Regions from separate parts of the Lichenihabitans psoromatis genome, predicted to be linked through region 2. Evidence: predicted binding sites of a transcription regulator. Region 2 holds the regulator's gene; the other holds the start of a gene.
What was found. Region 2 encodes LexA, which represses DNA repair genes until DNA is damaged. Its sites were predicted from a motif close to TGTTCNNNNTGTGTTCNG; they were not measured.
Positions count from the first base shown of each region.

Region 1: EY713_RS20275 (PA0069 family radical SAM protein) is a predicted target of LexA. The motif match lies at 1,688-1,705, and genes of this name have one in related genera.

Region 1 is NZ_CP036515.1:4,326,242-4,329,448, reverse strand. It holds gene ypfJ (KPN_02809 family neutral zinc metallopeptidase) at 1-470, shown strand, start outside; gene moaB (molybdenum cofactor biosynthesis protein B) at 494-1,054, shown strand; gene EY713_RS20280 (hypothetical protein) at 1,064-1,600, opposite strand; gene EY713_RS20275 (PA0069 family radical SAM protein) at 1,859-2,941, shown strand; gene EY713_RS20270 (extensin-like domain-containing protein) at 3,054-3,207, opposite strand, start outside.
Region 2 is NZ_CP036515.1:3,845,351-3,848,557, reverse strand. It holds gene EY713_RS17960 (invasion associated locus B family protein) at 5-571, opposite strand; gene lexA (transcriptional repressor LexA) at 721-1,428, opposite strand; gene EY713_RS17950 (molybdopterin molybdotransferase MoeA) at 1,579-2,811, opposite strand; gene moaC (cyclic pyranopterin monophosphate synthase MoaC) at 2,808-3,207, opposite strand, start outside.

The DNA of each region.
Region 1 (3,207 bases), 480 kb from region 2:
TTTACTGCCCTGTCGACCAGAAGGTCTATTTGGACATGTCTTTCTTCAACGACATGAAGCAGAAGCTCGGCGGCGGTGGCGACTTCGCCTATGCCTATGTGATCTCGCATGAGATCGGCCACCATGTGCAGAATCTGCTTGGAATTCTCGGCAAGGTGCGCGACCGGCAGGAGCAGGCGAGCCAGCAGGAGGCCAACAGCCTTTCGGTCCGGATCGAATTGATGGCGGATTGTTTCGCCGGCGTCTGGGCCAACCATGCCGACCAGAAGTGGCATATCCTGGAGCAGGGGGATGTCGACAAGGCGATCGCTACCGCTGCGGCCATCGGGGATGATCGTTTGCAGAAGCAATCGCGCGGCTATGCCGTGCCGGATAGCTTTACGCATGGAAGCTCGGCACAGCGGCAACAGTGGCTGACCACGGGGCTAAAGACCGGCAGCGTGGATGCCTGTAATACGTTCAAGCAGTAATGGTTGCTGGGAGGATCTGAGTCATGCCCGGCATCGATGAAACAAGATCCTTCCTTCCCCTGTCGATCGCGGTCGTGACGGTGTCGGACACGCGCCGCAGCGATGACGATCGATCGGGCGATGTCTTGGTGGAGCGCTTGACCGGGGTCGGGCATCGGCTTGGCGGTCGCACGATCGTGCCGGACGATCGTGCCGCCATCGTGGGTGTCGTGCAGGCCTACGCCGACGACCCTGGGATCGACGTCGTGATCACGACCGGAGGCACGGGCTTCACGGGGCGAGATGTGACGCCTGACAGCCTGGAGCCGCTGTTCAGCAAACGGATGGACGGGTTCTCGACGGTGTTCCATCACATCTCGTATGCGAAGATCGGGACCTCCACGGTGCAATCGCGGGCGACAGCCGGGCTGATCGGCACCACCTTCGTGTTTGTCTTGCCCGGTTCACCGGGCGCCTGCAAAGATGCCTGGGACGGTATTCTGGCCCACCAACTCGACTACCGTTATCGACCCTGCAACTTCGTCGAGTTGATGCCCCGGCTCGATGAGCATCTCAAACGGCCATCGGCGCGCGCCGACGTCTGAGCCCGTCGCTTAGGTCGGATTGTCGATCCAGAACTGCGCCCGTGACGCGAGCGTCTGCGTGGCCTTCAGTCCGCCGACCAATGCCTTGAAGCTCGCGGGGTGGCCTGAGAGATCGGCGCGCGCGGCGATGACCCCGGCAATGGGTGCCAGATTCGGCAGCAGGCGCGACATCAGCCCGCCGTGATCCTCGCGTAGCAGAAATCCACCCGCGATTGTTGGGTCGGGCCCGAGCCGCATTCCGATCTCGTTGATGAGGCCACGATCGAACCCGATACCGGCCCGGAGCACGAAAAGAAGGTCGGATCGTGCGCCGGCCAGCGCCGTGGCGAACCCCGCCTCGAAGGTGGGCTCGTCGACGATCCGGCAGCCGGCGTGATCGGCTACGCGGCGAAGACCATCGTCCGCCCGATCGGTCACAATCGATACATCACGGACGATGCCCTCGACCGTGGCAGGCACGAGCGCCGCAAGGCTGCGGACGAGCGCGCCGAGGGCGGCTGACGTGCCACCGATGTTGGACGGCATAAGGACGAGTGCTGAGAGCATCGCGGCGTCCTATCACGATCGAGGCGCGGATGTCGCGCCTTCCGCGCCTGTTCGGCTCGACGATTGCGCGATTGACCTGACTCCCGATGTTCTTTATTTGTTCTGCTCAGCCTGGGTCGGTTCAAACGGCTTAGGCGGCGACCGAGCGAGGCTGACGGCGTGTTGACGATCCGCGATACGACACCGCCGTCTCCACGCCGATCGAAGCGCCTGCCTCGGCTTGGGATCAAAGACGTAGCAGTCCCCGAGCCTGCCAATATGTCGATGGTGACCGACGACAAACGGCGCAAGGGTCGCGGCGCGTTGAGCAATCGATCCGGGCGCTTCGAGGGATCACAGCGCATCGATGTCGATGATGGATGGGATGCGCTTGAGACGCTGGCGCCGTTCAAGACCACCATCACGATGGAGACGCCCAAGACCGTCATTACGCGCAACGAATCGCCCGACATTTCCTTTGATCGGTCAATCAATCCGTATCGGGGCTGCGAGCATGGCTGCGTCTATTGTTTCGCGCGCCCGACACATGCGTTTATGGGCCTGTCGCCCGGCCTTGATTTCGAGTCGCGCCTGTTCGTCAAGCAGGGTGCGGCGGAGCGGTTGGAGCGGGAACTCGGTGCGCCCGGATATAAACCGCGGACCATCGCGATCGGCACCAACACCGATCCGTATCAGCCGATCGAGCGCGACCATAAGGTTATGCGCTCAATTCTCGAGGTGTTGGCGAAATGCGATCACCCGGTCGGCATCGTCACGAAATCGGCTCTGGTGACGCGCGACATCGACATCCTGGCTCCGATGGCGGCTAAGGGTCTGGTCAAGGTCGCGCTGTCCGTGACGACCCTCGACGCAACCTTGGCCAGGACCATGGAGCCGCGCGCCACGACGCCGGGCAAACGCATCGAGGCGATCCGCTTGCTCGCCGCGGCTGGCATTCCGGTGACCGTTATGGTCGCGCCCATCATTCCGGCCGTGACCGATACCGAGATCGAGACGATCTTGGAGCTTGCCCATGCGGCCGGCGCGCGCGAGGCCGGCTATGTGATGCTGCGACTGCCGCTCGAGGTGCGCGACATCTTCAAGGAATGGCTGCTGGCCCACTTTCCGGACCGTTTCCGGCACGTCATGTCGCTCGTCCAATCGATGCGTGGCGGGCGGGATTACGATGCCAAATGGGGTCAGCGGATGACCGGCACGGGACCTTATGCGGCCATGATCGCGCGCCGCTTCGAGATTGCGAGCGATCGCCTCGGTTTCCCCAAGGTCCGCTCGAAACTACGCGCTGATCTGTTCACGCCGTCACATCCGCAGGCGCGGCAACTCGATCTGTTCGGGCCTTGAGCGGAAACTCGTCTGCCTCGCATCGAGGATCGCGATCACATTCTAACGAGCCGCACGAGCCACCATTGGCCCGACCGCTGCCACACAGGTCGGCTGTCAGAAGGCGAGCGCTTTAGCGGACGGGTTGGCTCTTGATCAGCGAGGTGATGTCTCCGTCGGGCTGAATGGCAGCAGGCGGGCGCGGCGGTTGGCCGAGGCCGTCGCCGGCCTGGTCGACATCCAACTGATCGCGGGAGACGAGACGCGGCGAGGGAGCGAAGGCCAGC
Region 2 (3,207 bases):
GGATTTAAGATTTCGGCAAGGCGTCGAGCGCTTGGGCCAGCCCGCGAAACGAGATCGCCAACGCGATATCACGCCCTCCAGCATCCTTGAACGTCATCTTCCCAGCATCGGTCGAGACACGCCAAGCCTTGAGGAGATCGTCGCTGACGGGGGTGTCGGCGAAACACCCGCCAGCGAGACACCGCCGCCATTGAAGATCGACACGAGCTTTGTCGCCGGCATTGGCAAACGCCACCGTGCTCGGAAACGACACGCTCGGAGGCAGCACGGCGGTCAGGTGTAAGGATCCATCCGGGAGATGACCGACCGCAACCTCCGCGATAGGCGCCGTCTGGTTGGGTAATTGGATAGTCTGAGCGACTTCACAAACGCGCTTCGCCTGGTCGCCATCGCCAATGCGCCCGCATCGGAGAACCCAGTCGCCGTAGCTTGCCGATGTGGTCGCCGGCTCGGAACTCACGGGTGCGAGTGGTTTCGCGGCCGGGGTCACTGGTTTCTGCTGAGCGGCTGCCTGAGAAAAACTCAACACAACGACAATCGGGCCAAAAATCGACAGCAGGCGAGCAGACATGAACAATCCCCGGTGACACGCGCCGCCGAAATACGATGGCCGGTGTCGCGGGCAGCGTTATCGGCTCGATATCACACACACAAGACGTGGATAACCGGCGCGCGGCTCTCTTTTGCGCCCCGCCGGACCTCGCGATTGCGAGACACGGCTCAGTAGCGGCGGAGAAGGCTGACCAGCTTGCCTTGGATCTTCACGCGGTCTGGGCCGAAGATTCGTGTCTCATAGGCCGGATTGGCGGCCTCGAGAGCGATAGACGCGCCCCGTCGACGGAAGCGCTTCAGGGTCGCCTCTTCGTCGTCGACCAGCGCCACGATGATGTCGCCCGTGTCGGCTGAATCTTGACGGCGGATAATGACCGTGTCGGCATCGAGAATACCAGCCTCGATCATCGAGTCGCCACGAACCTCAAGGGCAAAATGCTCGCCGGCCGCCAACATGTCCGGCGACACCGTGATGGTCTGGCTGCGAGTCTGGATAGCCGCGATCGGGGTGCCGGCCGCGATACGCCCCATCATCGGCACCGACACGGCCATGACGTCTTCGTGGTTGGATCCGTGCGATCCACGCGGGCGCAGGCGCCCCAGCGTTCCCTCGATCACACTCGGCGAGAACTTCGATGGCTTTGTCTCGGTGGGGGTCGACGAGTCCGAAAGCTTCAACACTTCGATGGCGCGAGCCCTGTTTGGCAGACGACGGATGAACCCGCGTTCCTCGAGCGCCATGATCAAGCGATGGATGCCGGACTTGGATCGCAAATCCAGGGCTTCCTTCATCTCGTCAAAGGAGGGCGGCACGCCCTGCTCCTTCAGCCGTTCGTGGATGAAGCGGAGAAGTTCGTTCTGTTTGCTCGTCAGCATTCGTCACCCTCGGCCGCGATGGCCCGTCAGAGCCTTACGATTCGTCGCCAGACGGTAAAACAAAAAGAGAACAATTGCACGAATGTTCTTGCTGCGTTCATGCTTGGCCCGCTCGCAAACCACCTGCCGCAACGCCCTGCACGTGGGTTGCTAGAGGTAGCGATCGTGCCGGATGATCATGCAACGATCGCCGGCCCGAGCGGCGGGCGCATGCGGCTCACGAACGATCAGGCATTGTGCGCCCGCCAGTACTTTGAGCATCGATGAATCCTGCAGTGTTGCAGGATGAGCAAGCGGCAGATCATCGGCGCGGAGCGCGAGGGTTGCGCGAACATAGTCTTGGCGCCGGTCGTTGGCCGGCAGATCGACCGCGAGACGGGCCGGCTCGGCGATGGAGGCGGCCGCATCGGGGTCCCCGCAGAGCGCGCGGATGAGCGGTCGCACAAAGAGGATGCCGCAAACGATCGACGAGACGGGGTTGCCGGGAAGGCCGAGGACCCGCATGGCGCCGAGTTTACCGTGCATCAGCGGTTTGCCGGGCCGCATCGCGACCCGCCAGAAGCCGAGCTCTAGCCCCTCCCGGACCAGCGCGCTCTGCACGAGATCGAGGTCACCGACGGAGGCGCCTCCGAGTGTGATCAGAAGGTCGGCCTGCTGGTCGCTCGCGGCGCGAATGCCGCGACTCAAGGCTTCGAAATTATCACCCGCGATACCGAGATCGATCGGCAATCCACCGGCTTGCTCGACGATGGCAGCGAGCGCAAAGGAATTGGACGCGACGATCTGCGAGGGGCCGGGCACCATCCCGGGCGACACCAGTTCGTCACCGGTCGCCAAGATCGCGACGCGTGGACGGCGAGCCACAGGCAGGCTTGCGTGATTCATGGCGGCCGCCAAGGCGAGTTCCGCAGCGCCAAGGCGCCGACCGGCCCGAAGACCGACATCCCCTTCGCTGAAATCGAGGCCCGCGGCCCGAACGTGGCGGCCGATCTGTTCCGCCTGGAGGGCACGCATGGTTGCGCCTTGGAGGCTCGCGTTTTCCTGCATCAGCACCGTATCGGCACCGTCCGGCACGGGAGCGCCGGTGAAGATCCGCACCGCTTCCCCGGCCTGGACCGCGCCGTCGAAGGCTCGGCCGGCTTGGCTGGTTCCGATCACGCGGAGATCCACAGGCGCACGCGCGAGATCGGCGGCCCGAACCGCATAGCCATCCATGGCCGAAACCGGGAGCGGCGGCTGCGTTCTGAGCGCCAGGAGATCGCGTCGCAGCGTGCGCCCACGCGCCGAGGCCAATGCGACATCTTCTTCGGGAAGGGCTTGGGGGGCGGTCGACAAAATCGCCGCGAGGGCGTCGGCGACGCTGAGCATCGCATCGGCCGTCATGGGGCGTCGGTCCCGGCGCGATAATGGCCGGATTTCCCGCCCGACTTTTCGAGCAGGCGGATCCCCTCGATCCGCATGGCGCGATCGGCCGCCTTCACCATGTCGTAGACCGTGAGGCAGGCGACGCTGACAGCCGTCAGGGCTTCCATTTCGACGCCGGTCTGGCCCGTGACCTTGACGGTCGCGACGACGCGGATGCCCGGCAGGGCCCGATCAGGCGTGAGCACGACCTTTACGGATGTGATCGGCAGAGGATGACAGAGCGGAATAAGGTCGTGCGTCTTCTTGGCCGCCATGATGCCGGCGATCCGAGCGGTCCCCAGAACGTCACCCTTTTTGGCGTCACCGCTGAGCACGAGATCGAGCGTCTCAGGCAGCATGAGGACGAGGCCTTCC